DNA from 3 places in the Maritalea sp. S77 genome. Region 2 is predicted to be linked to each of the others. Evidence: predicted binding sites of a transcription regulator. Region 2 holds the regulator's gene; each other region holds the start of a gene.
The links. Region 2 encodes LexA, which represses DNA repair genes until DNA is damaged. Its sites were predicted from a motif close to TGTTCNNNNTGTGTTCNG; they were not measured.
Positions count from the first base shown of each region.

Region 1: a site for LexA is predicted at 1,257-1,274, ahead of recA (recombinase RecA). Genes of this name have one in related genera too.
Region 3: a site for LexA is predicted at 1,732-1,749, ahead of ruvC (crossover junction endodeoxyribonuclease RuvC). Genes of this name have one in related genera too.

Region 1 is NZ_JBNAGG010000002.1:548,073-551,355, reverse strand. Features, by position in the region: gene recA (recombinase RecA) at 84-1,187, opposite strand; gene cckA (cell cycle histidine kinase CckA) at 1,451-3,283, opposite strand, start outside.
Region 2 is NZ_JBNAGG010000001.1:227,452-230,734, forward strand. Features, by position in the region: gene ACP15Y_RS01120 (ComEC/Rec2 family competence protein) at 1-1,498, shown strand, start outside; gene lexA (transcriptional repressor LexA) at 1,511-2,224, opposite strand; gene ACP15Y_RS01130 (metal ABC transporter permease) at 2,971-3,283, opposite strand, start outside.
Region 3 is NZ_JBNAGG010000004.1:167,515-170,797, forward strand. Features, by position in the region: gene ACP15Y_RS13915 (YebC/PmpR family DNA-binding transcriptional regulator) at 1-234, shown strand, start outside; gene ACP15Y_RS13920 (hypothetical protein) at 260-664, shown strand; gene ACP15Y_RS13925 (copper chaperone PCu(A)C) at 707-1,693, shown strand; gene ruvC (crossover junction endodeoxyribonuclease RuvC) at 1,816-2,325, shown strand; gene ruvA (Holliday junction branch migration protein RuvA) at 2,322-2,939, shown strand; gene ACP15Y_RS13940 (hypothetical protein) at 2,973-3,283, shown strand, end outside.

The DNA of each region.
Region 1 (3,283 bases), on a different contig from region 2:
GGTTAAAGTGCCACAAGACAAACAAAAAAGGCGCCGAATAAATTCGACGCCTAAATGTCAGCAAGGACAATTTATTCCAACATCTATTTGTTGGAATTATCGACAATCTCAAGGCTCTCATCAGCCTCAGTTTTGTCTGGTTGCGGTGGGGCAATCATATTCTCTGTCAAAAGCCCGGCGCTCTCGCGCACGCCACTTTCAATCTCATAGGCAATCTGCGGGTTATCCTTTAGGAATTGACGCGCATTTTCGCGGCCCTGCCCCAAACGTTGGCTGTCATAAGAGAACCAAGACCCAGACTTTTCAACCATGCCAGCCTTCACGCCCAAGTCGAGCAATTCGCCAGTTTTAGAAATGCCTTCGCCATAAATAATATCAAACTCAACCTGACGGAATGGAGGGGCAAGCTTGTTCTTCACCACCTTCACCCGTGTTTGGTTACCCACCACTTCGTCGCGATCTTTAATCGCGCCGATGCGGCGAATATCCAAACGTACAGAAGAGTAAAACTTCAGCGCGTTACCACCGGTTGTTGTTTCAGGTGAACCAAACATCACGCCGATCTTCATCCGAATTTGGTTGATGAAAATCACCATGGTTTTCGAACGAGAAATAGATGCGGTCAATTTGCGCATCGCTTGGCTCATCAAGCGCGCTTGCAAACCAGGCAAGCTATCGCCCATCTCACCCTCAAGCTCAGCTTTAGGCGTTAGCGCCGCAACGGAGTCGACCACCAAAAGATCGATCGCACCAGAGCGCACCAATGTATCCGCGATTTCCAGCGCTTGCTCACCAGTGTCAGGCTGCGAAATGAGTAAATCATCAATGTTCACCCCCAGCTTGCGGGCATAAACTGGATCGAGCGCATGTTCAGCATCCACAAAGGCACAAATGCCGCCAGCTTTTTGAGCTTCGGCAATCGCATGAAGTGTCAAAGTTGTTTTACCAGAACTCTCTGGCCCGAACACTTCAATCACACGGCCACGCGGCAACCCGCCAATGCCCAATGCAATATCCAAGCCCAAAGACCCGGTTGGGATAGATTCAACCTCCACGGCGGAGTTTTCACCCAACCGCATAACAGAGCCTTTACCGAAATTTCGCTCAATCTGAGAGAGCGCGGCTTCAAGTGCCTTATTCTTATCCATAGATCCCCCTTCGACCACGCGAAGTTGTGAATTTGCCATATGCCCTCTCCTTATTCCAAAGTCCAAGGTCCCATGCAAATTTATTCGGGCCCGGGTGAAAATATAATTTGTACTATATTTGTTCTCATATTTTCACCATTTTGTCAACCGATATAAATATCTGCAATATATACGCTTTTCAGGTTTGTTCTTTTTTTGATCTAAAACACATGCAAATTATCCATGTGGGTTAGTTACAACTGCGCTCAACTTAGAATTGTTACGCCAAAACACGTAGAGCGCAGAATCACTATGCACAAAGCCTAATCGAGATCGCCTTCATCGCCAGTCTCACCCGCCAACACATTTTTCACTTTGGCCGCCAACTGTTTTAGAGAAAACGGCTTCGGCAAAAACTCGACGCTTACATCATCTTCAAGACCCTTGCGCACATTTTCTTCAGCATAACCCGATACAAAAATCACCTTGATATCAGGATAACGCTGGCGCATTTCGCCCAGCAATGTCGGCCCGTCCATTTCGGGCATCACCACGTCAGAGATGAGCAATTCGATCTCGCCGTCAATTTCTTCCAAAACCTCCAGCGCTTCCACGCCGCTATCCGCTTCATGCACCACATAGCCAGCAGACGCCAAGGCTCGCGCAGAAAATGCCCGCACGCTATCTTCATCCTCAACGATCAAGATGCGCTCTTTACCGGTCAAATCACGCCGTTGGGTCGCCACACGCTCAACAACTTCTTTCGCCACATGTGCAAATTTCGGCAAGAAGATACGGAACGTCGTACCGCGGCCCAATTCGCTATCTGCATAGATGAAGCCGCCTGTTTGCTTCACAATGCCATAAACGGTGGAGAGACCCAAGCCTGTGCCTTTGCCAATGTCTTTGGTGGTGAAGAATGGTTCAAAAATCTTGTCCATCACCTCTTGCGTCATGCCCGTGCCGGTGTCTTGCACTTCGATCAGCACATAATCCGCTGCGGGCATACCGCGATAATTGAAGGTCGCGGCCTCGGCTTCGCCCACATTGCGCGTGCGAATATTTACTGCGCCACCATCCGGCATCGCGTCACGCGCGTTCACCACCAGATTGATGACCACTTGTTCCAGCTGCACATGGTCCGCACGCACTGGCCAAAGCTCCGCCGCATGTTCCACGCTGAGGCTGATGCTATCGCCAATCAAGCGCTTAAACAGCACGGTTAGATCATCCACCAACAGTGACACTTCAAGCACTTCTAAGCGCAAAGTTTGCCGACGGGAGAACGCCAGCAATTGCCGCACCAGCCCTGCCGCTCGGTTGGCGTTTTGCTTGATTTCCATCGTATCTTTAAACGATGGATCGTTCGGGCGCAGATTAAGCAGCAACAAGTCAGAAAAGCCGATAATGGCCGTCAGAATATTGTTCAAATCGTGCGCAATGCCGCCCGCCAATTGCCCAACCGCCTGCATCTTCTGGCTTTGCGCAAACTGCTGCTCAAGCACACGTTGTTGCGTTGTATCCAGCGCATAAACAATAGCACTCTCGCCATGTTCATCAGGATCGTCAATGCCCGAAACATATAGTCGCACACTGCGTTCATTGTCGCTTTTCAGCACCGCGTCAACAGGTTCAATGGTCGAGTGGTTAGCGTTTGCCTGCTCCAATGCGGTCAACAAGTTTGGCTTGGCTTCATCCGCCACAAAATCAAACAGCGGTAAATGATCGGTAGCGCGCTCACCGCGCTCATTGTCGAATGTGCGCATAAACGGCGCGTTGGTGCGCAAAATGCGCCCTTCGGAATCCACAGCTGCAATGGCAAATGGCGTGTCGTTAAAGAACCGCGAAAACTTCACTTCCGCCGTGCGCAACTCTTCAGACAAATCAGCGCCGCGAGAACGATCAAGCACAAGGGTGCGGGTTTCGCCCAAATCACCCTCTGCAAGCCGCGCCGCGCGATGCAACAAGCGCACTGGCAAGTTGGTGCCGTCGCGTTTTACAAAATCAATATCGATGATTTCAGTTTTGATTTGTCCATCAGCAGAGCCGCCCAACAACAAGCCAGAACCATCGCCGCGCACAATTTCAGACAAATGGATGGAGCCCGTGTCAAACTCGGCCAAATCATAGCCCAACCAGTTGGCCAAAGTGGCGTT
Region 2 (3,283 bases):
TTATGGCTCCGCGCTGGAGACCATTCAATTTCAAGCAACATCGAATAGATTTGGTTGGGCAAATGTTCGAAATCTGATCTTTGATATACGTTATGCCATCGCAGCGCGATTTACCGCGGCTATGGCCCCGAGGGATGCGGCGATTGCGCGCGCACTTATCATTGGTGATCAATCAGCCATTGCTCCGGATTTGCGAGATGAAATTGCGGTGAGCGGATTGGCTCACCTGTTGGCCATTTCTGGATTACATTTGAGTTTGGTAGCTGGCGGCATATTTTTTGGACTTCGGTTTTTGTTGGCATTGCCAATGTTCCCACTTTCAATGCCTGGCAAAACGATTGCTGCAATTGCGGCCATGGCAGCGGCACTGTTCTATTTGGGTATTTCTGGCGCAAATATCGCAACGCAGCGGGCCACAATTATGCTCATTATTGCATTTGTTGCTGTGCTGTTGGGGCGACGCGCTATTACGCTGCGGAACGTGGCACTTGTGTGTATCCTGATGATTATTCTCTATCCCAATGAAGTGTTTAAACCGGGCTTTCAATTGTCTTTCGCCGCCGTTGGCGCGCTCGTTGGCGTATATGAATGGACTAGAAATGTGCGGCAGGTGCAGCGATGGCCCGCGTGGTCGCGTTTTTGGGGCGGGTTAAGTTTGACCAGTTTGGTAGCTGGCGTTGCAACTGCGCCCATTGCGGCGGTGCATTTCAGCCAGTTTGCACCATTTGGATTGTTTGCGAACCTTGTGGCCGTGCCATTGGTTGGGTTCTTTGTGCTTCCAGCACTGATTTTTGCGAGCGTGTTGATGCCATTCGGATTGGAAACACCCGTGCTGCACATGGCTGGTTGGGGCATTGAGCAGGTTATTACTATAGCTAAGTTTTTCACCCATCTTGGAGGAGACTGGACTTATGTTGCGCCGCTGCAAGGTTGGGTTTTGCCCGTTTGTGGCGGCGCGCTCATGGTGTTTTTGATCCTGAAGTCCGCATGGCGATTTGTGCCGCCATTGTTTGTGATAGCAATGATCAGCCTTTTCGGCACAGCGTCAACACCTGATCTTCTGGTTTCCGATCAAACACGTTCTGTTTTCCTGAAGCAAAATGATGGGCAGTGGGCGCAGGTCAATCGGATCGGCAATAATTTTACTACCCGTGTTTGGGCGGAGTGGTTGGGCGTTGATTTGAAAGATCAATTGTTGACTGGGCAATGTGATCCGCGCGGCTGTATTGCCGATATCGCTGGGCAAAAAATCTTGCTGGCACGCGACAAAATTGCTGTTCGGGAAGACTGCGGACTGGTTGACCTGATTGTGGAGCAGGATTCACTTTACCAAAGCTGTGCGGGTGTTAGCCAAATGCTGCGGCATTGGGATATACGCCGATTTGGGACAGCTGCAGCTTACTTTAGAGGCGAGATAAACGGCGAAGCTAAATGGAGCATTCGCCATGCCGTGCACGATCAAGCGCGGCCATGGCGAATTGATTACGGCGAAAAATGATCCGCTTAAAGCCTAATATTTGCGGAAGAGGCCGACCAATCGACCTTGAACAGCGACTTGATCCGGACCAAAAATTCGCGTTTCATAGGCCGGGTTGGCGGCTTCAAGTGCAACGGAGTTGCCCTTTTTGCGCAAGCGTTTCAGCGTTGCTTCTTCGCCATCCACAAGCGCCACAACAATTTCGCCATTGGTGGCCGTCTGCTGCTTTTTGATCAGCACAGTGTCGCCATCAAAAATGCCAGCATCGATCATGGAGTCGCCGCGCACTTCCAACGCATAATGTTCACCGCCTGAGAGCATTTCAGGGGGAACCGCAACAGTATGGGATTGGGTTTGAATCGCCTCAATGGGGACACCCGCAGCGATGCGGCCCATCACTGGCACATGCACTGGTGCATGTGCATCGTTAGACATTGGTTCTGGACGCGCAGGCTCAGGTGCTTTGCCTAGTGTTCCTTCAATGACGCTAGGCTCAAACTTAGCCTTCTTGCCACCAAGAGAGGGGTTCATGCTGTCTGGCAAACGAACCACTTCCATTGCCCGGGCGCGGTTGGGGAGGCGGCGGATAAAGCCGCGCTCTTCCAACGCGGTAATTAGGCGATGAATGCCTGATTTCGACTTTAGATCCAACGCGTCTTTCATTTCATCGAATGAAGGGGGCACGCCGCTTTCCTTCATCCGTTCATGGATAAACATCAACAATTCATGTTGCTTGCGGGTCAGCATTGGACTTCCTTTTTAGAATCGGAACAAATGTTGAACAACCATACCTGTTCCTCCTATGTTCTGCAAGTCCGGATTTGCGCCCTCGAAAAGTGACATATTTTCAATGATTTGCAATGGTTGGTGAAAAGGGTGCGTGTTGCCAATGTGCAACAGCCATTTCCATAATGTACAAAATGTCACACCCTATATAGACATCGTAAAACGAACAACGTATAGCGATTGGTGTAACTTCAACTGGGGTGTCCTCCCATATTTTGGGGCCCCGACACCGCAACCAGCAAAGGGGAACATTATGAACCTTAATCATAAATTTCACACGTCCCCGGCGCGTTCCACGCCGGTTTCTAAATAACCGACGTTCTTTTTGAGGACGTCATGGCTGCGTCCTCGCTGTCACAACATCAACACTAACCCTTCTTAGGCGCTGTTTCTGCGTCCGAGAACTCATCGTTAATCGTGCGTTTTCGCGCGGGTTTCCGTGTGGCTGCGTGCATTTTGTCAACTCCAATTTCGGAGAACGAACGCGGCTGCGCGTTTGTCAGGAAACATGAAAAAACAACATGCTTTAACACTTAATATTTTCGAACGATTAGGTTTGGCTTGGCGCCAAATCTTCAGCCGGCGTCAAGCCAATTTCGGTGGACGTTCAAAACGCGTTCGCCGCGCATATGTTGGAGATTTGAGCGCTCATATCCGTAAGGATATTGGCCTCTAAACATCAAAAAAGGGGGCTGCGCGCCCCCTTATCAATTTGTGATCTCATGCGCGCGCTGGGCAGCGGGCGAAAAGAAGAATGCTAGTATGAACAATATGGTCATCACCAGCACAATTGTGGGCGCGGGTGCGCTATCCAAATGGAAGCTGATGAAAACGCCGGTAAAGGCACTAAACACGGCAACGGTTGTTGCGATGATCAACATCGGGCCTAATTTGCGGGTAAGCAGATAGGCAATCGCGCCTGGTGCAATAAGAATTGCAATGGCGAGAATGATGCCAACGGCTTTGAGTGCGGCGACAACGATCAATGAGATTGAGGCCAGTAAACCGTAATGCAGCCAG
Region 3 (3,283 bases), on a different contig from region 2:
TATTGTGTGTTTGAAGATCTCAATGATGTGTCTTCTGCGCTGGAAGCCAGCTTGGGCGAACCTAAATCGGTGAACCCGATTTGGAAGCCGCAAAACCTGACACCAGTGGATGCCGAAAAGGGTGCGACATTATTTAAGTTGATGGATGCGCTAGAAGATGATGATGATGTTCAGAACGTTTATGTCAATTACGACATGTCTGATGAAGACATGGCAAAATTGTCTGAAGAATAGCTGACACCATCATAAAGGGCGAACGATGCTTCGTCGTGTTTTTGAAATAGCCAAGCAATTGCTGCCGCGCTTTGATCGTAAAGAGCGCAGCGTTGCCTTGGCTATTTTTTTGCTGTTGCAGGCCATGTTGCCCAGCTATGCAGCGGCGCTTTCTTCGCTCAATGGTCAAGATGGCCTCATTCTTTGCACTACCCATGGCCTGATTGAAATTCAGGATGAAACTGTGCCTGCGGGTGCAGAGGGAGATGGTGGCCTTTGCGTGATGGCGCAGGTGGCTGGGTTTGTGCTTGCGGACATTTCTACCGCTCCCGTTCTTCAGTTTGCGATTCCTCAAAGTCGCGGTGCTAATAGCCTTTATTCTCAACCTCAAGTCGGGCGACTCGATCTGTTCGAGCCGCAAGCGCAAAGGGCGCCGCCCGTTTCGATTTGAATTCGACCAACAAATTCAAATCAAATCTATGAGGATAGAATTATGAACACAGCGAAATTTTTCGCGGCCCCTGCTGTTGCCGCACTTTCAATTGCCCTTTTTTCAGGGAATGCCCTTGCTCACGCCACTTTGGAAACTGGTGTTGCCCAGCCAGATAGTTACTACAAAGCCGTAGTGCGCGTGCCCCATGGTTGTGATGGCATGGCCACCAACAAGCTGGTGGTTGAGTTGCCTGAAGGTTTTTACAACGCAAAACCCATGTCTCACCATGGCTTCGCGTTGAGTGTTGAAAAGGGTGCTTATGAAAAAATGTTCACGTCACACGGCAAAGACTATAGCGAGGGCGTGAAGCGCGTTATTTGGGATGGCGGCGTCGTTGAAGACTGGGCCTATGATGAGTTTGTTATCCGCGGTAAAATTGCCAATGTGGCAGCGGGTGACACGCTATATTTCAAAGCGACCCAGTATTGCGGTGATGCGGCGAGTGTGGCGTGGGATCAAATTCCTGTTGCAGGCGAAGATCGGCCAGCGCATCCAGCACTTGCCTTGAAAATTGAAGGCGGTGCTGATGTTGCCGACGCTCATGCCGGGCACGATATGTCAAAAGATAAAATGGCTGAAATGGTCATGGCTGGCGACATTAAGATTGAAAAAGCCTGGACACGTGCAACACCCAATGGGGCGAAAGCGGGCGGCGCATTTTTACTTGTCACCAATATGGGAGACAATGCGGATCGGTTGATCGCAGCCTCTTCCGATGTGGCGGCGAAAGTTGAAATTCATGAAATGAGCATGAAGGACGGCGTGATGAAAATGCAGCAGCTTGAAGCGGGTTTGGAGATTGCGCCTGGGGCATCTGTTGAGTTGAAGCCCGGCGGCTTCCACATCATGATGATGGGCCTAAACAAAACCATCGCTGAAGGCGACATGGTGCACATCACTTTGGAGTTTGAGAAAACTGGCAAAGTGGATGTGATGTTCCCCGCTGCTCCTTTGGGCGCGCCATCTATGGATCATTCGAAGCACTAAATCCTGCACAAGTCGGTGCAATTGCTTTCAACTGACTTGCGTACAGAACAAGAACATGTTCAAACTGAAGCGGCGTGCACATTGGGTGTGCGCCGTTTTTTGATTCACGAAATGGGGCGGCGGTGAGCGCACATTCAATTCGAATATTGGGACTGGACCCGGGATTGCGCAATACCGGTTGGGGCGTGATTGATACCGAGGGAAATCGGCTCAAATTTGTCGCGTCCGGCACCATTAAACCGCCCACCGATGAAGAGCTTAGTGAGCGGCTTCTCTGCTTACATGATGAAATCAAAAAGCTGATTGAAGAATATCGACCAGATGAAGCAGCGGTTGAAGAAACCTTTGTGAATGCGGGGCCGCGCTCGGCCCTTTTGCTAGGGCAGGCGCGCGGTGTTTGCTTGTTGGCGCCCGCCTCATGCGGGTTGCGCGTGGGCGAATATGCGGCGAATGCGGTGAAAAAGTCAGTTGTGGGCGCAGGCCACGCGGACAAGAAACAAATTCAAATGATGATTAAGGTGTTGATGCCCACTGCTAAATTTAAAAACGCAGATGCGGCGGATGCGCTGGCGATTGCGGTGGCGCATGCGCATCACCGTCCCGCGCTCAATCGGAGAGAGGCAAGTCTATGATCGGGAAGCTAAAAGGCTTGGTGGAAGGCATTTCAGACGACAAGGCGCTGATAGATGTAAACGGCGTTTGTTATGAAACCCATTGCTCTGGGCGCACATTGACAGCCATGCCAGCCAAAGGCGAAGCGGTGTCGCTGTTCATCGAGACTTATGTTCGCGAAGATCAGCTCAAATTGTTCGGCTTTATCTCTGAAAGTGAGAAGCAATGGTTTTTGTTGTTGATGACTGTGCAGGGCGTTGGCGCAAAAGTGGCATTGGCAATTTTGTCCACTCTATCTGCTTCTGAATTGTCATCGTCCATCGCCTTGCAAGATAAGGCCATGGTGGGCCGCGCACCCGGTGTTGGCCCCAAAGTGGCGCAACGTATTGTGTCTGAGCTTAAAGGCAAAGCGCCCGTTGGTGGCGTCATTGATGCGGGTGTTCAAGGTTTGCAAGAAGCGTTGGGCGAAGGTGTTGCGTCAGGCAATGTGGCTGACGCGGTTTCTGCGCTCACCAATTTGGGTTATGCGCAGGCGCAGGCTAGCGCTGCCGTGGCGCGTATCGTGGCGAAAGAAGGCGACGGTGTGGAAACCGAAAAGCTGATCCGCATGGGGCTAAAGGAATTGAGTTCCTAAATGACAGATCAAGCGCAACAAAATGCTGGCAATTTGGGCAAGCATCCGCATGCATTTGCTTGGGTGAGTATGCTCGCGGGGCCTTCATTTTCAGCATTTTTAATGATGATGTTGTTTAATGGGAGCGCGTTGAGCCAATTGTTGCGCGAGCCAAGCTGGTTTTATTTTTCCTTAGCTTTTTATCAGCCCACACTTATCTCGTTGGCTTTGGGCGCATGTGCCCTACCTGTAAGTGGCTTCTTTTTGTGGCGGCTGCTCAAAAACCTCCCGACATTTGAAACGTTCCCCGGCCAGTTTTTTGTGCTAAACGCCACCATGGCTGGTGCCATTTTTGGTTTTCTCCT